DNA from 3 places in the Rhizobium ruizarguesonis genome. Region 3 is predicted to be linked to each of the others. Evidence: riboswitches for the same ligand, from Rfam matches in the RefSeq annotation. Region 3 holds a riboswitch; each other region holds the start of a gene.
What was found. Region 3 has a riboswitch for FMN ahead of ribB (3,4-dihydroxy-2-butanone-4-phosphate synthase). Riboswitches for the same ligand answer to the same signal wherever they lie in the genome.

Region 1 (8,008 bases), 430 kb from region 3:
ACAAAAAATAAACACTTTAAACTTGCGCGGCTTTGATTCCATTATGGGGCCGTTCGTCATCGTGTGATTGAGGGGTACGATGGGCACGATTTTCTGGCCGAAAGATCCGCTGGATGGGAATGACATGACGCTGCTGACGTCGATCCTTCGGCGATGGTGCGAAAGATATCAGGTCGAGCTGACGGCGGAGGAGAGTAGCCGCAAGGCGAAAGAACTCGTCGAATGGTTCGAATTCGGCGTCAAGGATCCCGTCGAGCTCGAGGAATTGATCGACGACAAGCACTGGCTCGTCAGCAGGATCTGATCCTCTCGGGCGAATCGGGAGAACGCTGGCTGTCAGCGTCGGCGAAGCATTAGAAAAGGCCGGGCGAAAATCGCTCCGGCCTTCGTCCATCTACATCTAAGCCAGACCTTTAGTCATCATCCCGCCAACGCCGGTCGCGATCCCAGCGCCTCTCATCGCGCCAGCGCGGACCATCCCAATCCCGGTGACGCCGCTCCCAGCCCCAGCGGGGCGGACCACCGTAGAAAGCTACCGGCGGCGGGCGTCTCCAGTTTCGCCGGCATTCGCCCCAGCGCGTCAGATGCCAGCCGCGACCGCAGGCGTAGTCGACCTTTGTGACATTGCTCTGGACATTGATTGTCCCCATCGGCATTGCCTCCGCGGTACCGATCGAGAGGCTGCCGGCAAGCAAGGCAGCCGCGATAGAAAGTGCCTTCATCGTGAACTCCATTTTCAATCCAGCCGTCCGCAGATTAGGACCGCTAAATTGAACTGGAGATGAACTGCGCGTTCATGTTTGCGGTAGCAAAAGAAGCGCTTCCGCACGACCGGCTTGGGCGCTCGCCGACCGTTGTTGTCGCAACGGCAAGCGCTTCACAGACGCCCCGCTGCCGGCAAAATTTGTTCATGTCCTGCCGTAAAAAGGGTCGGGACCCGGATCATGCCCGGCGGCGACCTCGGTCAACCGCCCGAGGTAATGCGCCCAGCCTTCCGCATGGCCGGCGCATTGCTCGGCGCTCGGCAGGCCGCTATGGGTGAGCCGCAACAGCGTTCCATCTCCTTGCTCGATCAGGTCGATCTCGACCAGGCTCGACCCCGGCGGCACCACCTCACTGCCGTCCCAGCCGAAGCTGTAGGCAAGGCGATGAACCGGAACCACTTCTCGAAACGAGCCGCGCGCAAAGCGGGCGCCGGTGACGTTGACGAGATAGAGCCCACCGGGCTGCGGCTCGACCTGCGCCTCCGTTCCCATCCAGCGCAGGATCTTTTCCGGGTCGGTCATCAGCGCGAACACCGCGGCCGGCGGCGCCGCGATATGCGCCTCGCGGTGGACGACGAAGGGGTCTTGCATCTCTCTCTCCCGTGGTTGCCACGGCCCTGCCCGTCTCCGGTGGAGACGGCGCATCCTGTCTTGCCGTGCTATTCTGACGTGAATGTCCTCACTGGAAGCATGTAGGCGCAAGCCCATCCTCCACAAGAGGGCTTGCCCGTCGCGATCGACGAACAAGCAAAATCGCCGCGTCGGGAGCCCTGATCCTGCATCGGCGCTTTCATCGGTCATGAAAGCTCTTTCCGGACTATTGCCAGCCCGTCACCTTCCACCTATTGTTCGCGCCGTTCTCAGGGCGGGGTGCAAGTCCCTACCGGCGGTATGCAATTTGGATTGCGAGCCCGCGAGCGCCTTCTCAGGAAGGGTCAGCAGATCAGGTGAGATGCCTGAGCCGACGGTCATAGTCCGGATGAAAGAGAACGCGCGTTCCTGCCGCCCTTGCGGCTGTCGGGGACGTTCGTGATCGCCTTGGGTGATGTGTCTGTTCGCCAAAGGAGATTACCATGACACCCACCCGCTATGCCTTCATCAAAGCCAGCTGGCATGCCGATATCGTCGACCGTGCCCTAGATGGCTTCCATCAGCTTATTCCGCCCGAGCAGGTCGATGTGTTCGATGTTCCCGGCGCATTCGAGATGCCGCTGCTGTCACGCGATCTTGCGGCAAGCGGGCGCTATGCTGCTGTCGTTGCCGCCGCCTTCGTCGTCGACGGCGGAATCTACCGCCACGAATTCGTCGCCCAGGCCGTCGTCGATGGGCTGATGCGCGCCGGCATGGATACCGGCGTGCCGGTGCTGTCGGTTTCGCTGACGCCGCATCAGTATCAGGAAACCGAGCATCACAAGCAGATCTACCGCGCACATTTCGTCGAGAAAGGGCGCGAGGCCGCAAAGGCGGCTCTGACGATCGGCAAAACCCGCGCCGCTCTGGCTGCGTGAAAGCAGCTCGACGAGCAGAGGAACACAGGAGATGAAGACGGCGGGGCACTCCCGCCGTCGACCGCATCAGATCGACTTCACCTCGCCGCCATCCATGCGCAGCGTCGAGCCGGTCATCCAGCGTGCGCCCGGCGATACCAGGAAAGCCATCAGTTCGGCGATTTCTTCCGGCTCGCCATAGCGGGCGATGCCGGCCTGCTTGAGGAAACGGGCGGTCGCCTCCTCCACGCTTACGCCATGCAGCGGCGCCCAGTGCTTGAGATAGGAAAGACGCCGGCCGGTCATGACGGGACCGGGCAGCACGCTGTTGACCTGCACGCCATCGGTGATGCCGCGATCGGAAAAGGCCTTGGCGAGTGCGACGATGGCAGCATTGATGGTACCGACCGCCGCGTACGGCGCCTTCGGAAACACCGCCGAATTGCCCGACATCAAGACGACGGAGCCCTTCGCCTCTCTCAGCGCCGGCCATGCCGCTATCGTCAGGCGCCTCGCGCCGTGCAGCTTTAGCGCCAGCCCGTCCTCCCACTGCGCATCGGTCATCTCGAAAAGATCAATCTGCGGTACCGCACCGGCGATGTTGAGCAGCGCATCGATGCGGCCGAAGGCACCGAGCGCCTGATCGACCACGGCCTGCGCCGCTTGCGGCTCGGCGAGGTCGGCGCCGATGACGAGGGCTTGCGCGCCGGCCGCCCTTACCGCCTGCGCGGTCTCCTCAAGATTAGCGCGGTTGCGGGCGACCAGCACCAGCGCGGAAAAATCGCGCGCGAGGCGCTGCGCCGTCGCCTGGCCGATACCCTGGCTGGCGCCGGTGATGATCGCGACTGAGTTCGACATGCCGTCTCTCCTCTCTGCTTCGGCCACCACCCGCCCCTTCCGGCGGGGCGGCGCCAGGTTGCCGTCAGCGGGCCAGAAAATCCCGAATCTCGGCCGCGATCTCGGCGGCATGCGTTTCCAGCGCGAAATGGCCCGTGTCGAGGAAGCGCACGACCGCGCCCGGATTATCGCGCTCAAAGGCCTCTGCACCGGGCGGCAGGAAGAACGGGTCATTCTCACCCCACACGGCAAGGAACGGCGGCTTGTGGGTACGGAAATACGCCTGGAAGGCAGGATAGAGCGCAACATTGCTCTTGTAGTCGCCGAAGAGATCAAGTTGCACATCCTCGACTTCAGGCCGGGCCAGATAGAAATTGTCGAGCGAATAACCGTCCGGCGAAACCGCCGTCGGATCGGCGACACCATGGGTATATTGCCAGATCGTCGCCTCCGGCTGCAGCATCGCCTTCAGCGCATTGCGGTTCTCCTCGGAGGCGTCCTCCCAATAGGCCCGGATCGGGTTCCAGCCGTCGCTGAGGCCCTCGACATAGGCATTGCCGTTTTGCGAAATGATCGCCGTGATGCGCTCGGGATGTTTCACCGCCAGCCGGAAGCCCGTCGGCGCGCCATAGTCGAACACGTAAACGGCGTAATGATCGAAGCCGACGATTTCGGTGAAGCGGTCGATCGTCGCCGCGATCCCGTCGAAGGTGGCAGGCCGCGCCGGCAGGTCGGATTGTCCGAAGCCCGGAAGATCGGGCGCGACGATGTGGAAGCGATCGGAGAGCAGCGGGATCAGGTCGCGGAACATATGGCCGGCACTCGGAAAGCCGTGCAGCAGGAGCAGCTTCGGAGCATCCGGCGAACCGGCCTCGCGATAGAAGATCTTGAAGCCGTCGACGTCGGCGGTGCGGTATCTGATGGTGGACATGACAGTCTCCTTTGCGTTGATAACTTGTTTGCTATTTTCCGTGTGGTTATTCCGCCTGCCCTTGCAGGCGGCTGCTGAAGATCTCCGGCTGGAGATAGAGAACGAGGGCGCAGCAGATCAGGAAGAAGCCGAGGAGCGGTGCGAAGGGGGCAACGAGCCCCGCCAGGGCAAAGATCGCCAGCCCGATGAGTGTCCGCCGGCGCGCCAGCCGCCGGGCCGGTTCAGGCATCGCGCCCGCCTCGGCCTGCGCAAATATCTCGCGCTCGAACAAAAGATAGGCGGCATTCACCAGCACGAAGACGCCTGCGTAGATGGCGACCGGCATTGGCGCGAGGTCGGTCCTCGCCATCCAGGCCGTGGTGAACGGCAATAGCGACACCAGGAACAGGTGCAAGAAGTTGACCCAGATCAGCCGGGTCGATGCAAAATGCACCAGCCGTAACAAATGATGGTGGTTGATCCAGATGATCGCGATGAACAGGTAGCTCAAGGCGTAGCTGACCACGGTCGGCCAGAGCGCAAGCATGGCTGTGATTTCAGGGGACTCGGGCGCCTTCAGCTCCAGCACCATGATGGTCATGATCACCGCGATCAGAGCGTCCGAAAACGCGCTCACGCGCTCCGTCGTCATCTTCTGTCCGTGCATCTCAATTCCTCCTCATCCCATGTTTTGACGGCTGAATTCAGGCCGCCGCTACTGTGGCGACCGCCTCCCTGACGATGTCGAGCACGGCGGCAGGCGCCGTAACGATCGGCGTGTGGTCGGCGGCGTGAGAGCGCACTCGCGCCTGCATCCGCTCGGCCATGAAGCGCTGGTTGTCGGCAACGATCATCCGGTCCTGTTCGGCGACCAGGAACCAGGCCGAGCGGTCCTTCCAGAGCGGGCGCGACACGGGGACAGTGATGCAGGCCGGCGAAATCGGCCGCTGCACGGCGGCCAGTACCGCCTGCTCCTCATCAGTCGCATTCTGGGCGAATGCCGAGGCGAAGGCCTCCTCCGGCAGGTAGATCAGGCCGTGATTGTCCGGCGAAAGCTTCGGCGCCTGCGGATGCGGCGTGCCGCGATAGAAAATATCGGCCACCGTCTCGCCCTCGTCGGGCGCCAGCGCCGCTATGTAGACAAGCCCCTTGACCTTCTCTTCCCTGGTCGCGGCGATCACCGCGCCGGCATAGGCATGACCGACGAGAACCACTGGCCCCGTCAACCGCTCCAGTGCGCGATCGAGTGCCGCGACATCGTCACTGAAGGAGGTCAGCGGCAGCGGCGCTGCCACCACCGTCAAGCCTTCGGCAGCCAGAGGCTGGATGATCTTCGACCAGCTCGAACCATCAGCCCAAGCGCCATGGACCAGCACAACATTCACATTCTCTCGGGACATCGGCCTTCTCCTCTGCGTCCTGATGACATTAAGTAACCTATCAAATGTTGATATAACGGTTACTATTGGATCGCATAACTTGTCAAGACCATTCGAACAGGTTACATGTCAATTATGTCTTCAAGAGGCCGCCCACGCTTGGTGTCACAGCGGCCGGAACAGGAGTTATGATGGACAACCGCTCACCCGCCCTTTTCATTGGCGATGCGCTGGGGCTGGATTTTCTGAATTCGATCGCGACACCGGTCGATACGCCGGTCGATTGGATCGACGACGGCGAAGGCCTGCTGCGCTGGCTGGAGCAAGCAGCACTCGTTCCTCACGAAACGCTGGAGGCGATGCGGGCGCAGGCCCTGCCCGGCGAACTCGACAATGTTGCCGATCAGGCAAGGCATCTGCGCGAGTGGTTCAGGGATTTCGTCCGCACCCGCAAGGGCCGCCCACTCCCGGCAAATGCCCTGAACGAGCTGGAGCCGTTGAACCGCCTGCTCGAACGCAACGAGGGCTTCAGCCGCATCGTGGCAAGTCACGCCGATGGGCACGAGACGCTGGCGCTTCAGCCGATGCGCAAATGGCGCTCGCCCGATGCACTGCTGCTGCCGGTCGGCGAAGCACTGGCGCAATTCGTCTGCACCGAGGATTTCTCTACCGTGAAGGCCTGCGAGGGACCGGTCTGCACGTTGCTTTTTGCCGACCACACCCGTGGCCACCGGCGGCGCTGGTGCAGCATGGCGATGTGCGGCAATCGCGCAAAACAGGCAGCCCACCGGCATAGGCTGAAGGCGGATCACGAGTGATGCGCCGTCAGCCGGATCTCTGCGTGGCCGGGCCGGAATCTGCCTTCAACCGGAATAGGCATGGAATCCGCCAATACCGGCCAAATCAGACAGAATAATTGATTCGACGGCCTCACCGCGCTGTGGTCCACTGGACGGTGACATGTATCGCCATTCTTAACGCATCCAAAACCTCAAGGAGCTGAAGATGAGCAATGCCATGCGCAGTGCCCCCCCCATTGAGACCCCGAGAACACAGCCTGTCGACACCAAGCTCGAGGTGGTCGTCATCCCCGTTTCCGACGTCGACCGCGCCAAACGTTTCTACGACGGCCTGGGCTGGCGGCTCGATGCCGACTTCGCCAACGATGCCGATTTCCGTGTGATCCAGTTTACCCCGCCCGGCTCCGGCTGCGCGATCATCTTCGGCAAGAACGTTACGGCCGCCGCCCCCGGCTCCGCCCAGGGCCTCTACCTCGTCGTCTCCGACATCGAGGCCGCCCGCCGCGATCTGATCGCCCGTGGCATCGAAGTCAGCGAAGTCTTCCATGATGCAGCCGGCGTCTATGCCGGCAAGGACGAACCATACCTGTTCGGGCGGCTCCGCATTGCCGGCCGCGATCCCGATCACCGCAGCTATCGCTCCTTTGCCTCCTTCACGGATCCCGATGGCAACGGCTGGCTGTTCCAGGAAGTCACCACGCGGTTGCCGGGACGCATCGACGCCGACGGGACGACATTCACCAACTCAACCGATCTCGCGTCAGCCATGCGCCGTGCGGCGACCGCGCACGGCGAACACGAGAAGCGAAACGGCGGCAAACACGACGAGAACTGGCCGGACTGGTACGCCGAATACATGGTCAGCGAACAGGCCGGCAAGCAGCTGCCCTTATAGGCAACAGCGGCGACATCCTCTGAGAAGCAACGGCATTTCGGTATGGCGCGCGCCATACCGAAATGCTCTATCGTGTCTTCGCCTCACCAATTTCACCGATCTCCTTGCCGACGTGAGGTCGAGGATCGGAATCCGCCATAAGCCGTCATTGAGATGCGGAAGACATCCGCGACGTTATCCAATCGGAAAATGCGAGCATGGCTGCTGTTGGCGGCCTTGATTGAAGTCGGGTCAGCCAATAGCTCCCCAACGATATGGTGGTATGAAAAGGTTGTCTGATAGCCCCCGAGGATAGATGTCTGGAAAACATCGACGGCGGTGCCAGAGCGATCCCCAGTCCTTGCAGGGCCGCCTCCATCATCGCCAGGGAAGAGTCGAAGACGATACCGGCGTTTATCTGCGCCGCCGGAGGAACGTTCGCTGCCGCGAACCAGGCGCTCCATTCGTCCGCCCTGTAGCTCCGCAAAAGCGTCGCTTCGACCAGGTCTGCAGGCGACCTTAAACGCTCGGCCAATTTGGGCGTGCACAGAGGAGAGAGCGGAGCGTCGAACAGACGCAGCGCTTCTGTGCCGTGCCAGGAGCCGCTGCCGAAGCGAATGGCTAAGTCCAGTCCCTCGGCCGCCATATCGACGCGATTATTGTTTGTCGAAACGCGCACATCGATGAACGGATGCTGCCGTTGAAAATCCGAAAGCCTCGGCAACAACCAGCCAACGGCAAACGTCCCGACCACGCCCAAGAACAGCAATTCCCGAACCTGCCCGGCTTCAATCCGGTCCAGCGTGATCGCCATCTGATCGAAGGAATTGGTCAGGGTCGGCAAAAGGGCTTCGCCTTCTGCGGTGATTTTCAAGCCTCTGGGGAGACGCTGAAAAAGGGCAGCCCCCAATCGCTTCTCCAGGCTTTTGACCTGCTGGCTTACAGCGGCCTGGGTAA
Region 2 (8,008 bases), 900 kb from region 3:
TCTACATCAATTCGCCCGGTGGCGTCGTCACCGCCGGCATGGCGATCTACGATACGATGCAGTTCATCAAGCCCGCGGTTTCGACGCTCTGCATCGGCCAGGCCGCATCCATGGGCTCGCTGCTGCTGGCTGCCGGCCACAAGGACATGCGCTTTGCGACGCCGAATTCCCGCATCATGGTGCACCAGCCCTCGGGCGGCTTCCAGGGCCAGGCTTCGGACATCGAGCGCCATGCCCGCGACATCCTCAAGATGAAGCGCCGCCTGAACGAGGTCTATGTCAAGCACACCGGCCGCACCTACGAGGAAGTTGAAAAGACGCTCGATCGTGACCATTTCATGGATGCGGACGAAGCCCAGAGCTGGGGCGTGATCGACAAGGTCCTGACGTCGCGCCTCGAAATGGAAGGCGAACAGGCCTAGTAATTAATAGGGATGGTGTTTTCCTCGCCACAGTTCTATCCCATTTGTGATTGAACAAGGGCTTTCATGCGGCGACGAAGACGCTAATAGTAACTATTAATGCTATGTTGAATTTTTATGACATAGCATTCGGCATTCGAAGGGGAGTTCGTTGCCGCCGGGACCAGGACATGATTGGTTGGGCCCGGTTCGTACCCCCTGAAGCCCTTCTCGGCAAAGGCTCCGGAAACGGAGTGCCGCCAGGAGCTGATAGAGTGGACCGCGATTTCGCCTTGAAATGCGGCGTGCTGGAAGGAAAGTGATATGAGCAAGGTCAGCGGCAGCAACGGCGGCGACTCCAAGAACACTCTTTATTGTTCGTTCTGCGGAAAGAGCCAGCACGAAGTCCGGAAACTGATTGCCGGACCGACCGTCTTCATCTGCGATGAATGCGTCGAATTGTGCATGGACATCATCCGTGAGGAAAACAAGTCCTCGATGGTCAAGTCCCGCGACGGCGTTCCGACGCCCCAGGACATCATCAAGGTCCTCGACGAATACGTTATCGGCCAGCGGCAGGCGAAGAAGATCCTGTCGGTTGCCGTTCACAACCATTACAAGCGCCTGGCGCACGCCTCCAAGAACGGCGAAGTCGAGCTGGCGAAGTCGAACATCATGCTCGTCGGCCCGACCGGCTGCGGCAAGACCTATCTTGCCCAGACGCTCGCCCGCATCATCGACGTTCCCTTCACCATGGCCGATGCGACGACGCTGACCGAGGCCGGTTATGTCGGCGAGGATGTCGAAAACATCATCCTGAAGCTGCTGCAGTCGGCCGACTACAACGTCGAGCGTGCGCAACGCGGCATCGTCTACATCGACGAAGTCGACAAGATTTCGCGCAAGTCCGACAACCCGTCGATCACCCGTGACGTCTCGGGCGAGGGCGTGCAGCAGGCGCTGCTGAAGATCATGGAAGGCACGGTCGCTTCCGTTCCGCCGCAGGGCGGCCGCAAGCACCCGCAGCAGGAATTCCTGCAGGTCGACACGACGAACATCCTGTTCATCTGCGGCGGCGCTTTTGCCGGCCTCGACAAGATCATCTCTGCCCGTGGCGAGAAGACCTCGATCGGCTTCGGCGCTAGCGTCAAGTCGCAGGATGACCGCCGCGTCGGCGAGGTCCTGCGCGAACTGGAGCCGGAAGACCTGGTCAAATTCGGCCTCATCCCTGAGTTCATCGGCCGTCTGCCCGTTCTGGCGACGCTCGAGGACCTCGATGAGGACGCGCTGATCCAGATCCTGTCCGAGCCGAAGAATGCGCTGATCAAGCAGTATCAGCGCCTGTTCGAGATGGAGGATGTGGAACTGAACTTCCACGAGGATGCTCTGCGCGAAATCGCCCGTAAGGCGATCGTGCGCAAGACCGGCGCTCGCGGCCTTCGCTCGATCATGGAGAAGATCCTGCTCGACACGATGTTCGAACTGCCGACGCTGGAAGGCGTGCGCGAGGTCGTCATCTCCGAGGAAGTGGTGCGCGGTTCGGCCCGTCCGCTTTACATCTATGCCGATCGCCAGGAAGAAAAAGCCAACGCTTCGGCGTGAGCTTATGGCTTTTGTGTGATTATTTTGGGGGCTTGCCATAGGCAGGCCCCTTTCTATTTGAAAATCCATGCGAAGCGCTGTTAGTATTTGCCGGTGGGAACCGAAATTGCCTTTGCCGATGTTGCGCAAGGGGTCGTGCTTGGCAATGATGCAATGATCCGTAAGTCTCTTGCTGGCGTTTGCATTTTAGCCGGGTCGGAAGTGGTAAGCGCCGGTCCAGCCACGCGCTTCATAGTGTTGGCGTTCCGTTGTAATAAAGCTGTCACATCCGAGGGACGCGGGCGTTAGCGTGGCTTGAAAAGCGTAGTCAGAACCTCCACTTGTAGCAACAAGTGAGAGTGCCGGCCGGTCCCAAGCGGCCGTGCAGAGAGCCCGGCAACGGGACGATGGAAAGGACATAAAATGACGAAGAAAACGTCTGTAGCGAGCAGCACTGCCTACCCTGTTCTGCCCCTGCGCGACATCGTGGTTTTCCCGCATATGATCGTGCCGCTGTTCGTCGGACGGGAAAAGTCGATCCGTGCGCTCGAAGAGGTCATGGGGTCCGACAAGCAGATCATGCTGGTGACGCAGATCAACGCCAGCGACGACGATCCGGATCCTTCCGCGATCCACAATGTCGGCACCGTGGCGAACGTGCTGCAGCTCTTGAAGCTGCCCGACGGCACCGTGAAGGTTCTGGTCGAAGGTCGCGCCCGCGCCGAGATCGACACTTATACCAGCCGCGAGGATTTCTATGAGGCGCTCGGCCATGTGCTCGAGGAGCCGCATGACGATCCGGTCGAACTGGAAGCCCTGTCGCGTTCGGTCGTCTCCGAATTCGAGAGCTACGTGAAGCTCAACAAGAAGATTTCGCCCGAAGTGGTCGGCGCCGCCAGCCAGATCGACGACTATTCCAAGCTCGCCGATACGGTCGCCTCGCATCTGTCGATCAAGATCACCGAGAAGCAGGAGATGCTGGAGACCACCAGCGTCAAGCAGCGCCTCGAAAAGGCCCTCGGCTTCATGGAAGGCGAGATCTCGGTTCTGCAGGTCGAAAAGCGCATCCGCTCGCGTGTCAAGCGCCAGATGGAGAAGACCCAGCGCGAATACTACCTCAATGAACAGATGAAGGCGATCCAGAAGGAACTCGGCGACGGCGAAGAAGGCCGCGACGAGATGAGCGAACTGGAAGAGCGCATCTCCAAGACCAAGCTGTCCAAGGAAGCCCGTGAAAAGGCCGATGCGGAGCTGAAGAAGCTGCGCCAGATGAGCCCGATGTCGGCGGAAGCCACCGTCGTGCGCAATTATCTGGACTGGCTGCTCGGCATTCCCTGGGGCAAGAAGTCGAAGATCAAGGCTGATCTCAACAATGCCGAGAAGATCCTCGAAGCTGATCACTTCGGTCTCGACAAGGTCAAGGAGCGCATCGTCGAATATCTGGCCGTGCAGGCCCGTGCCACCAAGATCAAAGGCCCGATCCTCTGCCTCGTCGGCCCTCCGGGCGTCGGCAAGACCTCGCTCGCCCAGTCGATCGCCAAGGCGACCGGCCGTGAGTATGTCCGCATGGCGCTTGGCGGCGTTCGCGACGAAGCCGAAATCCGCGGTCACCGCCGCACCTATATCGGCTCGATGCCCGGCAAGGTCATCCAGTCGATGAAGAAGGCGAAGAAGTCCAACCCGCTGTTCTTGCTCGACGAAATCGACAAGCTCGGCCAGGACTATCGCGGCGATCCGTCTTCGGCTCTGCTCGAAGTGCTCGATCCGGCGCAGAACATGACCTTCATGGATCACTATCTGGAAGTCGAATACGACCTGTCGGATGTGATGTTCATCACGACGGCGAATACGCTGAATATTCCAGCGCCTCTGATGGACCGCATGGAGATCATCCGTATCGCCGGCTACACCGAGGATGAAAAGCGCGAAATCGCCAAGCGGCACCTGCTGCCGAAGGCCATCAAGGAACATGCGTTGCAGCCGGAAGAATTCTCGGTCAGCGACGACGCCCTGATGGCAATCAGCCAGCAGTACACCCGTGAAGCCGGCGTCCGCAACTTCGAGCGCGAGCTGATGAAACTCGCCCGTAAGGCGGTCACCGAGATCATCAAGGGCAAGACGAAGGCCGTTCACGTGACGGCTGCCAACATCTCCGACTATCTGGGCGTCCCGCGCTTCCGCCATGGCGAAGCCGAGGGCGAGGATCAAGTCGGCGTCGTGACCGGTCTTGCCTGGACGGAAGTTGGTGGCGAGCTGCTGACCATCGAAGGTGTGATGATGCCGGGCAAGGGCCGCATGACGGTCACCGGCAATCTGAAGGAAGTCATGAAGGAATCGATCTCGGCAGCGGCGTCCTATGTCCGCTCGCGCGCCGTCGATTTCGGCATCGAGCCGCCGCGCTTCGACAAGAGCGACATCCACGTGCACGTGCCGGAAGGCGCAACGCCGAAGGATGGCCCCTCGGCCGGCGTCGCCATGGCAACCGCGATCGTCTCGATCATGACCGGCATCCCGGTGGACAGGCATGTGGCCATGACCGGTGAAATCACCCTTCGCGGCCGTGTGCTGCCGATCGGCGGTCTCAAGGAAAAGCTGCTCGCAGCGCTTCGCGGCGGCATCAAGAAGGTGCTGATTCCGGAGGAAAACGCCAAGGACCTGGCGGAGATTCCTGATAACGTGAAGAACAACATGGAGATCATCCCGGTATCCCGCATGGGCGAGGTGATCAAGCATGCGCTGATCCGGCGGCCGGAGCCGATCGAATGGGACGGCACGGTGGAAACGCCGGTCATCACATCGGTCGAAGGCCTCGATGAGACGGGCGCAACCATAGCGCATTGAGTGGCCTTTGCCACATTTATGCCCAATTGGCGCAAAACACGGAAAAAGGCTGGCGAAAACGCCAGCCTTTTTTGTGAAAACGTCATGTAGACGCTTGCTTTTCCTTGATTTGCAGGGCTTTTGGGTTTTCGGCGGGCCTGATGAAACCTATTCTGCGCCTAGCTTACTTTTGAGTCGTTTCATACCATTTAGAAAGGGGTGGAAACATGAACAAGAATGAACTCGTGTCCGCAGTAGCCGAAAAGGCAGGACTGACGAAGTCTGACGCGGCTTCCGCTGTTGACGCGGTTTTCGACGTTGTCCAGGCTGAACTCAAGAACAAGGGCGACATTCGCCTCGCGGGTTTCGGCAGCTTCACCGTTTCTCATCGTGCCGCAACGAAGGGCCGTAACCCGTCGACGGGCGCTGAAGTCGACATTCCGGCTCGCAACGTGCCGAAATTCACGCCCGGCAAGGGCCTGAAGGACGCCGTCAACGGCTGATCTGATATTATCCGTCAGCCGGAAACGAGACCGGTTGTGCAGGATTTGAGAGGGGTTCGGCTTTGCCGGACCCCTTTTGCTTTGGCTAGCCTTGCTGTCGCCCGGGCTTTGATCTACGACGTTTCTGTTCTCAGGGCGGGGTGAAACTCCCCACCGGCGGTAAGGGTTTCGGCTCGAGCCCGCGAGCGCCTGCTCTCGTGTCCAAGCGGGGGAAGGGCCAGCAGATCCGGTGCGATTCCGGAGCCGACGGTAAAAGTCCGGATGGAAGAGAATGAGTGTCGGTCGTGCAAAGGGCGGGGATCCGCCATGTCGCTCGTGTCCGTGCCTCATGCGTCCTGATTTATGTTGGTCCCACTGCATAATTCCTTAAATCGGAATCGATTTAAAGATAAAATTATGCAGCGATTTAAAGTGCTACAGCGTCCTTTGCGCGTCTGAAAAGACGCGCGGCGCTGTAGTTTGGATGAAAGACATGAATCAGACTTCCCTTGCAGTCTCGCCGTCCCGCGCCGTTGTCGGTGCCATCTGGATGGTGCTTGCCGGCATTGCCTTTTCGCTTCTCAACGTCGTCACCCAATGGCTGACGATGAAGCTTGCCTTTCCCTCGGCGTCGGCAGCTTTCTGGCAATATGGCTTCGCCTTCCTGTTTTCGCTGCCGTTCCTTAAGAGGCTCGGCCTTGCGGCGATGCGCACGGACTATCCCTGGCGTCACCTCGCGCGCGTCGCGCTTGCCGCGCTCGGCGTCGAAGCTTGGGTCGCCGGCCTTGCCGCGGTGCCGATCTGGCAGGCGATCGCACTGGTGATGACCTCGCCCTTCTTCATCATTCTGGGCGCCCGGCTTTTCCTGGGTGAGCGCGTCGGCCCGGCCCGCTGGGCTGCGACGGCTGCGGGTTTCACCGGAGCGATGATCATCCTGCAGCCATGGTCGGACGGCTTTGGCTGGGCGGCTCTCTTGCCTGTGCTTTCGGCGCTGCTTTGGGGCGCCTCGTCGCTGATCACCAAGAGCCTGACGGGTATCGAACGACCGGAGACGATCACCGTCTGGCTGCTCGTTCTGCTGACGCCGATAAATGGCGGGCTGGCGCTTGCGGCAGGCTTTGCAGTGCCGACGGGCGCAACCCTTGCCCTGTTCCTGCTGGCGGGGCTGCTGACTGCCGCAGCGCAGTATTTCCTGACGCTCGCCTATGCAGCCGCTGATGCCGCCTATGTCCAGCCGTTCGACGATCTGAAGCTGCCGTTGAACGTACTGGCGGGTTGGCTGTTCTTCGGTTATGCGCCGGCGGGTTATCTCTGGCTGGGAGCGGCTCTCATCCTGTCTGCTTCGCTGTTCATCATGCGAAACGAGATGCGCCGGGAGCGCAAACCAGCCTGACGTGATCAGGTGCAAAATGCCGCATCTGTCATGCCTCTGTCATGCCGCGCGCGCAGAAAACTCCTGTTTCGAATGTTCGACACATGGGGGATTTCATGACAATTTCATCGCGCAAGGCAGTGCTCGCTGCCGTGCTTCTCGCATCCGTTGCTTTTCCGGCCGCGGCCGAACCGGTTTTCAACCGCATCGCTTCCTTCCCGGTCGCAGAGAACCTGCCGGCTGACAAGGACAAGCTGTCGGTGAGCTCCGCCGAAATCATCACCGCGACCGACGACGGCAACACGCTGATCTATAGCGACAGCCCGCTCGGCGCGATCGGCTTCATCGATATTACCGATGCCAAGGCACCGAAGGCCGGCGGCGCGGTGATGATGGACGGCGAGCCGACATCGGTCACCTCCAGCGCCGGCAAGGCGCTCGTTGCTGTCAACACCTCCGAAAGCAAGGCGAAGCCCTCGGGCCGTCTCGCGATCGTCGACGTGGCGACCAAGAAGATCGAGAACACCTGCGATCTCGGCGGCCAGCCGGATTCGATCGCCCTCAACAAGGACAAGATGCTCGGCGCCATCGCAATCGAAAACGAGCGCGACGAAGACGTCAATGACGGCAAGATCCCGCAAATGCCGCCCGGCGACCTCGTCGTCTTCCAGGTCAAGAACGGCACCGTCGATTGCGGCACTATCAAGCACGTGGCGCTGACCGGGCTTGGCGGCGTCGCCCCTGAAGATCCGGAGCCGGAATTCGTCGCCTTCAACGGCCTGAACGAAATTGCTCTGACATTGCAGGAGAACAATGAGATCGTCATCATCGACGCCAACACGGCTGACGTGAAGACGCATTTCTCCGCCGGCAGCGTCGATCTTTCCGGCATCGACACCAAGCGTGACGGCGCCCTGAAATTCTCGGGCGAAGCCAAGGGCGTGCTGCGCGAGCCCGACGCCGTGAAGTGGCTGGACGACAACCGCCTCGTCGTCGCCAATGAAGGCGACTACCAGGGCGGCTCGCGTGGTTTCACCATCTTCGACAAGACGGGCAAACTTCTCTACGAATCAGGCGCCTCCTTCGAACGCGCCGTTGCCCATATCGGCCACTATCCGGAAAGCCGTTCGGGATCGAAGGGCGTCGAGCCGGAAGGCCTTGAAGCCGCCAAGTTCGGCGACGATCAGTATTTCTTCCTGCTCGCCGAGCGTGCTTCGGTCGTCGGCGTTTTCAAGGATACCGGCGCCGATCCCGAACTCATCCAGCTCTTGCCGTCGGGCATTTCGCCGGAAGGCGCGATCGCCATTCCCGCGCGTAATCTTTTTGCGACCGCCAACGAGCTCGACCTCGGC
Region 3 (8,008 bases):
GCAGATGATCCTGAAGATGATCATCGGCTGCAGCATGATGCGCCAGGAGCGTAGCGCGCCCATTTTCCAGGCGATCAGATAGACGAGCAGGCTGGTGAAGAGGCCGCGCAGAAACATGATCTCGCCGGCGTTCATATAGGCGATCACCGATTTGGACAGGGCGTCGCTCGCGGAAAAGCCGGCCATCGCCAAGCTCATATAGATGGCGCCCTCAGTATTGCGTGACCGCGGCATGAAGAGATTCCCGTTACCTGTGCGCTCCTTTTAGTCGCGAAGATGCATCAAGGGAATCGGATGAATGTCACACCAAGCATAAATCGATGACGCGGTGCACAATGGCGCCGATGTCAACGCAGGCGTGTGGGTGGAAGTCCAGGCAAATCTCCGTTTTATAAGCTGAATTCCGACAGTTCCGACGCCGCAATCAACGCGTCGATGAGGACGCGCCGTCGCGCTGCCGGTTCGGGCCATAGGCGTTTTTCTCCTCCTGCGCGGGAAACGGGTGGCTGCATCGCCTGATGTTTGAGCATCTCAGATCTCGCAACAACGAAGGAGAGATCGATATGACACTTCTCAACGACAAGATCGCAATCATCACCGGCGCAAGCTCCGGCATCGGCCGCGCGGCGGCGAAACTCTTTGCGCGGCAAGGCGCCAAGCTCGTGGTCACCGGCCGGCGACAGGACGCGCTCGATGCCGTCATCGCCGAAATCGAGGCGGAGGGTGGTCAGGCCGTCGCCATATCAGGCGATGTCAAGGATGAGGCGCTGCAGGCAAGACTCGTCGAAACGGCAGTCTCGCGTTTCGGCCGGCTCGACATCGCCTTCAACAATGCCGGCATCCTCGGTGAGATGGGGCCGGTTGCCGGGCTGTCGCTGGAGGGCTGGCGCGAGACGATCGAGACCAATCTCACCGCCGCCTTCCTCGGCGCCAAGTACCAGTCGGCGGCGATGGGAAAAGGCGGCGGATCGCTGATCTTCACCTCGACTTTCGTCGGTCACACCGTCGGCATGCCGGGCATGGCCGCCTATGCGGCGAGCAAGGCGGGTTTGATCGGCTTCGTGCAGGTGCTCGCCGCTGAACTCGGAGCGCAGAAGATCCGCGTCAACGCACTGCTTCCCGGCGGCACCGACACACCCGCCAGCATCACCAACGCGCCCGATGCCACGCCGGAAGTGCTCGCCTTCGTGGAGGGATTGCATGCGCTGAAACGCATGGCGCAACCCGAAGAGATCGCCAATGCAGCGCTTTTCCTCGCCTCCGACATGTCGAGCTTCGTGACCGGCACGGCAATGCTGGCGGATGGCGGCGTTTCGATCAGCCGGACATAGGGCGAGCAAGGGACAGTGCCGTCACGGTCATCGCTTCGGCGTTCTTAGTTGCGGCGGGCTATGCCGCCGCAACTAAGGCGTCGATCAGGCGACTTCGCGTATGTCTCTTGCCGCCTGGCGTTCGAGATAGGCGACCAGATCCTCGATGGTGACGAGGGGGAGGTTGTGGCGTTCGGCGAAGAGCGTGAGTTCGGACAGGCGGGACATGGTTCCGTCGTCGTTGGCGACTTCGCAGATGACGCCGGCGGGGATCCTTCCGGCGAGGCGGGCGAGATCGACTGCGGCTTCGGTGTGGCCAGGGCGGCCGAGCACGCCGCGGGGGTTGGCGCGGAGCGGAAAGATGTGGCCGGGGCGGGCGAATTCGTCGGGCTTTGTGCGATCGTCGACGAGGGCGCGGACGGTGGCGGCGCGGTCCGCCGCAGAGATGCCCGTCGTCGTGCCCTTGAGATAATCGACCGAGACCGTGAAGGCGGTTTTGTGCGATTCCGTGTTATTGGGCACCATCAGCGGGATATCGAGTGCATCGAGACGCTCGCCTTCCATGGCAATGCAAACGAGCCCGCGGGCGTGGTTCATCATGAAGGCGATTGTTTCCGGGGTGACGGCATCGGCCGCGACCACGATATCGCCTTCGTTTTCCCGGTTCTGGTCGTCGACGACGACGACCATCTTGCCGCTGGCAATGGCTGATATGGCATCTTCAATTCTTGCGATAGTCATGCTGTCTGGCCTTTCAAGGGTTATGTCAGCGGACTGACATGGTCTGCTCGGCTCAATCCGTGAGCGAGCCTTCTGCCCTTGGGCGAACAAACGTCAGCCGACTCCCGGATGGAGTGCGACTGCCCGTGTTGTCCTCTTCCATCCGGACTATACCGTCGGCTCCGGCATCTCACCGGATCTGCTGACCTTCCGACAGGAGGTGCCGGAAGCGCTCGCGGGCTCCAGGATTGCTCCTGATACCGCCGGTGGGGAATTACACCCCGCCCTGAGAACATTTCAAAGATAGGATCAAAAACAGGCGGATGGCAAGGTCACTCGACCCGGCAAAAATGCAAAGCTGCCCTAACGCCGATGGACACACTGTTCACACGGAGGCGACGACCGGGTCGCCTTCCGTGCTTCGTTGGTGCTTTGATCCTTCCATGCATGTCGTTGTCCCAAAACCACTGCGCACTTTTGGGCGACATGCATCAGGACATGATCAGGCCGCCGTCGACATTGATGGTCTGGCCGGTGATATAGGCGGCGTCGTCGCTGGCGAGGAAGGTAACCAGGCCGGCGACATCCTCGCCGGAGCCGGCCCGTTTCATCGGGATGCCCTCGACCCATTCCTTCATCAACTCGCCGGGGGCGTAGTTGCCGAGCAGCTTGCCCCAGGCCTGGTCGTTATAGGCCCACATGTCGGTCTCGATGATGCCGGGGCAGAAGGCGTTGACGGTGATCTTCTCGGTCGCGACTTCCTTGGCCAGGCTCTGGGTGATGCCGACGACGCCCATTTTCGAGGCGGCATAATGCGGCGTGTAGATAAAGCCGTCACGGGCCTGGCCGGAAGCGGTGTTGATGATGCGGCCGCCGCGCTTGTGCTTGCGCATTCTCGATATCGCCTCCTGGGCGCAGAGGAAGACGCCCTTGGTGTTGACGGCCATGACCTTGTCCCACTCGTTTTCGGTCAGGTCCTCGACGCGGGCAATGGTGATGACGCCGGCGTTCTGGATCGAGACGTCGACCGAGCCGAATTCCTTCTCGGCGGCATCATAGAGGGCGGTGACGCTCGCCTTGTCGGTGACGTCGCCGATGAAGGAGATCGCCTTGCCGCCGTCGGCCCGGATCTGTTCGGCAACGCCGTGAACCAGGTCCTCGTTGGCCGAGACGACGAGATTGGCGCCTTCGCGCGCAAAACGTCTTGCGATAGCAGCGCCGATGCCGCGGCTGCCTCCGGTAATGACGACCGTCTTCTGCTCAAAGCGTTTCATGCTCTTTCCTTGTCCGTCGATAAACAGCAAATCTGGGCGCGACCTACCATGCGATCATTATTGGAGCTCAACCGGTTGTCGCCAATTCAGGCAGTCTTGAGCGCCGATGACGACGCCCGAGCCTGTTCGATCGGCGTGAAGGGCGGGCAGACGACGATATCGCACGCCGTCTTGCCCGTTATTCCCTTCAGCGCCTCGATCTCAGCCAGGGAGGAAGCGAGACCGTTCATTTTTCAGTTGCCGGCAATGAGCTTTCGCCTCGCCCTCACCAGCAGCAGAAACCGCCGTCGACGAGAAGATCGACGCCGGTCACGAAACTTGCTGCATTCGACAGCAGAAACACCGCCGGACCCACCATCTCGTCGACCGCTGCCATGCGCTGCATTGGCGTCTGCTCTTCGAAGAGCTTGGTCTGGTGGACCATCTCCGGACGGGTGTTCATGGGCGTTGCCGTGTATCCGGGCGAGATGGTGTTGACGCGAATGCCGCGGTCGACCCATTCCATCGCCATGGACTTCGACATATGGATCACGCCCGCCTTCGAGGCGTTGTAGTGCGCTTGGCTCAGCCCCCGGTTTACGATCACGCCCGACATGGAAGCGATGTTGACGATGGAGCCGCGTCCATTCTTCAGCATGGCGCGAGCCTCTGCCTGGCAGGAAAGAAAGACGCCTTTGAGGTTGATATCCATCAACGTCTGATATTGATCCTCCTCCATCTCTTCCGCCGGGTTCGCGTTGGCGATGCCTGCAGCGTTGACTGCAAGCGTCAGCGTGCCGAGATCCGCTTCGGTACGTGCTACGGCATCTGCAAGGGAAGATTTGCTCGTGACATCCGCCGCGATCTGGATCGAGCGGCGGCCGGCGGCGCGAATATGTTCAGCCGTCTTGGCCAATCCGTCGTCGGTTCGGCGGTCGAGCAGCGCCACGTCGGCGCCGCATTGCGCGAGGCCGATGGCAATGCGCTGACCAATGCCGCTGCCGGCTCCGGTAACGATGGCAACCTGGCCGCTGAGATCGAAAAGCTTCGGGGCGTTCAGAGTGATGTCGGACACCGCTCTTCCTTTCTCTGTCTGTTTAGATGGTGGCTAGCTCCATGACCGAAACGTCATTTGCCTGGTCACGATTGAGAATCCCCGCCTGCTTGCCTTGCGCAAGCACGAGAATGCGATTGGAGACTCCGAGAACTTCTTCGAGGTCTGAGCTTACGACGATGACCGCCACGCCCTGTTTGGCAAGATTGACGATGATGTCGTAGATGCCCGCTCGGGCGCCGACGTCGATGCCTCTCGTCGGTTCGTCGAGTACGACGACCTTGGGATCGCGCATCAGCCACTTCGCGATCACGACCTTCTGCTGGTTACCGCCGGACAGGTCCGAGGCATGCTGTTCAGCACGGCCCTTTACGCCGAACTTGGCAACTGCCTTTTCTGCAAACGAGCGCTTGATGCGCGGCGTGATCCAACCACCGCCCAGTTTGTCAAGATTGGCGTAGATAATGTTCTCGCTGATCCGGTGCCCGACGATCAGGCCCTGCTCCTTGCGGTCTTCCGGAACCATCACGATACCCTTGGCGATCGCGTCCGCCGGATCTCGCAGCCTCAGTTCCTCGCCTTCCAGCTTGATCGAACCAGCACTGATTGGATCTGCTCCCGAAATCGCGCGCACCAGTTCGGTGCGGCCGGCGCCGACCAATCCGGCGATCCCCAGAATTTCCCCGGCCCGCACCTCGAAGGTAACGTCACGGAACGAGTTGTCCGGCGAGCTCAGCCCGGATACCTGGAGTACCGGACGATCTGTCGGCACCGGCAGGGTAGGGAACAGGCGGTCAAGCGGGCGCCCGACCATGCTCTCGACAATCGTTCGCACCGGGGTCGCGCTGTCTGAGAATTCTTGCACCCGCTCCCCGTCACGAAGAACGACGATCCGGTCGGTTATCTGCTTGATCTCTTCCATGCGGTGGGAAATGTAGACGATGCCGACGCCTTCTGACCGAAGCTTCCGAACCTGTTCGAAGAGAGCTTCCGTCTCCGCGCCGCCAAGGGCGGCTGTCGGCTCATCGAGGATCAGGAGCTTTGCGTTGAGAGCCAGCGCCTTGGCGATCTCGATGAGTTGTTGATTTGCCGTGGAAAGGCCGGCGACCGTCCGCGTTGCGGGGATGTGAAGGTTCAAGCGAGCAAGCTGGTCCTGGGCCCGGCGAACCATCTGGGCGCGGTCGACGACGCCGTTCTTCATCGGCCAGCGTCCGATGAAGACGTTTTCCGCGATCGACAGCTGCGGCAGAAGCTGCAGCTCTTGATGAATCAGGACAACGCCCTTGTCGATCGCTTCCCTTGGGGTGGCCGGGGCATAAGGCTGCCCCAGCCATGTCATTGATCCTTCGGACGGCGTGCGTGACCCGGCGATGATGCCCGATAGCGTTGACTTGCCCGCTCCGTTTTCACCGAGGAGTGCAACCACTTCGCCCGGATAAACGTCCAAGCTGACATTCTTCAGAACCTGGAGCGGCCCATACCATTTGGATATGCCCCTCAGGGAAAGAACTGGATCAGACACGGCACACCTCCTCAAGACCTCAACTTCATTATGGATGGTTGGCGATGAAGCCTGCGACGTTTTCCTTGGTTGTCAGCGTGGCATCCATAAGCTGCACCGGGGGTACCTTTTCTCCCGCGACAAGCTTGGCGGCATTTTCGACCGCATCGCGGCCCATCTTCTGCGTCTGCTGTGTCGCCGTTACGTTGAAGACGCCCTTGCTGAGCGCTTCGAGAGCCGCGGTGTCGCCATCGAAGCCGCCAACCACGATCTTCTGCGACGGATTGGCGACCTTGATCGCCTGCGCGGCGCCAAGTGCGAGGCCGTCGGCCTGTGCGAACACGATGGAAACGTCAGGATTTGCCTGCAGCATATTCTGCATGATCTGGAAGCCTTCGTCCTGGCTCCAAATGTTCGAGAACTGTTCGGCGACAACCTTGACGTCCGGATATGCCTTGAGAGATTCAGCGCAGCCCTTCGAGCGATCGACTTCCGGCGTCGTGCCCTTCTGGCCGTGGATGATGACCATCTTCCCCTTGCCGCCGGCTTCCTTCAGGATGTAGTCGCACACGGCCTTGGCAGACGCGACGGAATCCGTTGCAAGGAAGGTATCGCCGGGTGCTCCCTCGGCGTTGCGGTCAACGTTCACGACCGGAATACCAGCGCTCTTCGCGAGCTTGACCGGAACGGTCGCAGCAGCCGCGCCGGCCGGAATGTAGATCAGCGCGTCGATTTTCTGGGTCAGAAGATCCTGGATCTGGTTGACCTGCGTCGGCCCGTCGCCCTTTGCGTCGACGGTGATGACTTCGATGCCGCGCTTCTTGGCTTCGGCCTCGACCGATTGCTTGATCTGGTTGAAGAAGTTTGCCTGAAGGTTGGCAACGGCCAGGCCGAGCTTCTTCAGTTCCGCAGCATGTACAGGCCCGAGCATGAGGCCCAGCAGTGCAGCAGATGCGAGCATGGTGCGCGCTATTTTCATTGTATTTCCTCCGTTGTTTGATGGAACCCTCGGGTATGTCCTCCCCCTCGGGGTATTGATCCGACCCAAATTTTTGGGGCGGAATTCCGGGCCCGCCAACGCGGTGGACCTCGCTCGTCAGGCGCGACGCCGACGAATGGTCTCCGCGCCGACCGCAAGCACGATGACGATGCCGATGATCACCTGCTGCAGGAAGGGCGAGACGTTGAGAAGGTTGAGACCGTTGCGAAGCACACCGATGATAAGAACGCCGATCAGCGTTCCACCGATGCCGCCCGCGCCGCCGGAGAGCGAAGTCCCGCCGATGACGACCGCAGCGATGGTGTCCAGTTCATAGCCCAGACCACTGGACGGCTGGACGGAATCCAGCCGCGCGGCGAGCACGATGCCGGCGAGCCCCGCAAGGACGGCACTCACGACATAGACGGCTATCGTCACGAGCGGGACGTTGATACCGGCCAGGCGTGCGACTTCGGGATTTCCTCCCACCGCGTAGAGCATGCGACCTTCGGACCGGAAGTGCAGGAAAAGCCACGCGGCAAGAACAACCGCAAGCATGAGAAACACAGTGGCTGTCAACACGCCGAAATGGCGATCGATTGCCAGCATCATGAACCAGTCGGGGAATCCAACGATCTGTTGGCCGTCCGTGATCATATTCGCGACGCCGCGAGCCGCAGACATCATCGCAAGAGTGGCAATAAACGCTGGAACCCTGAACTGCGTCACCAGAAGTCCGACGATCAGCCCCGAAAGGCCCGCTGCGACCAGAGCAAAAGCGATCCCGACCGGCAGCGGCAGGCCGGCGACATTCGCAGTCCAGCCCATGACCATCATCGCAAGAGCGAGTGCCGAGCCGACGGAGAGATCGATGCCGCCGATCAGAATGACAAAGGTCATTCCGACGGCCATGATGCCGAGGACAGTGATCTGATCGAGGATGTTGAGACCGTTCCGAACCGAAAGAAACGTGTCGGTGCTGAGGCTCAGGAAGACGCACAGCGCGAGCAGCCCCACGAGCGGGCCGGTGGCGCCCTTGAGTTTGCTCAACCAGGCCCCGGACGAAAGCCCGTGTTCATTGATATCGAGCGCCACCATTGTTCCTCCCTATGTCTAGGCTAATAGCTAATTCACTCTACGAATAAATATTCACTGATGCTGGAAAATTCATTAACAAGTTGCTTTCCGGCT

Region 1: linked by a shared signal. The riboswitch ahead of J3P73_RS16065 (6,7-dimethyl-8-ribityllumazine synthase) and the one ahead of ribB (3,4-dihydroxy-2-butanone-4-phosphate synthase) in region 3 are both predicted to bind FMN.
Region 2: linked by a shared signal. The riboswitch ahead of ribN (riboflavin transporter RibN) and the one ahead of ribB (3,4-dihydroxy-2-butanone-4-phosphate synthase) in region 3 are both predicted to bind FMN.

What each region holds. Positions count from the first base shown of each region.
Region 1 is NZ_CP071678.1:3,230,156-3,238,163, forward strand. Features, by position in the region: gene J3P73_RS16050 (hypothetical protein) at 80-304, shown strand; gene J3P73_RS16055 (GCG_CRPN prefix-to-repeats domain-containing protein) at 414-722, opposite strand; gene J3P73_RS16060 (SRPBCC family protein) at 909-1,355, opposite strand; FMN riboswitch at 1,617-1,759, shown strand; gene J3P73_RS16065 (6,7-dimethyl-8-ribityllumazine synthase) at 1,838-2,272, shown strand; gene J3P73_RS16070 (SDR family oxidoreductase) at 2,339-3,109, opposite strand; gene J3P73_RS16075 (alpha/beta fold hydrolase) at 3,174-4,019, opposite strand; gene J3P73_RS16080 (TMEM175 family protein) at 4,066-4,665, opposite strand; gene J3P73_RS16085 (alpha/beta fold hydrolase) at 4,703-5,398, opposite strand; gene J3P73_RS16090 (CGNR zinc finger domain-containing protein) at 5,569-6,195, shown strand; gene J3P73_RS16095 (VOC family protein) at 6,383-7,072, shown strand; gene J3P73_RS16100 (LysR family transcriptional regulator) at 7,218-8,008, opposite strand, start outside.
Region 2 is NZ_CP071678.1:1,906,160-1,914,167, forward strand. Features, by position in the region: gene clpP (ATP-dependent Clp endopeptidase proteolytic subunit ClpP) at 1-422, shown strand, start outside; gene clpX (ATP-dependent Clp protease ATP-binding subunit ClpX) at 726-2,003, shown strand; gene lon (endopeptidase La) at 2,406-4,823, shown strand; gene hupB (DNA-binding protein HupB) at 5,030-5,305, shown strand; FMN riboswitch at 5,428-5,582, shown strand; gene ribN (riboflavin transporter RibN) at 5,769-6,677, shown strand; gene J3P73_RS09475 (esterase-like activity of phytase family protein) at 6,761-8,008, shown strand, end outside.
Region 3 is NZ_CP071678.1:2,801,538-2,809,545, reverse strand. Features, by position in the region: gene J3P73_RS13915 (DMT family transporter) at 1-234, opposite strand, end outside; gene J3P73_RS13910 (SDR family oxidoreductase) at 564-1,331, shown strand; gene ribB (3,4-dihydroxy-2-butanone-4-phosphate synthase) at 1,416-2,051, opposite strand; FMN riboswitch at 2,178-2,328, opposite strand; gene J3P73_RS13900 (glucose 1-dehydrogenase) at 2,522-3,304, opposite strand; gene J3P73_RS13895 (hypothetical protein) at 3,391-3,534, opposite strand; gene J3P73_RS13890 (SDR family oxidoreductase) at 3,570-4,358, opposite strand; gene J3P73_RS13885 (sugar ABC transporter ATP-binding protein) at 4,381-5,859, opposite strand; gene J3P73_RS13880 (sugar ABC transporter substrate-binding protein) at 5,888-6,817, opposite strand; gene J3P73_RS13875 (ABC transporter permease) at 6,935-7,915, opposite strand.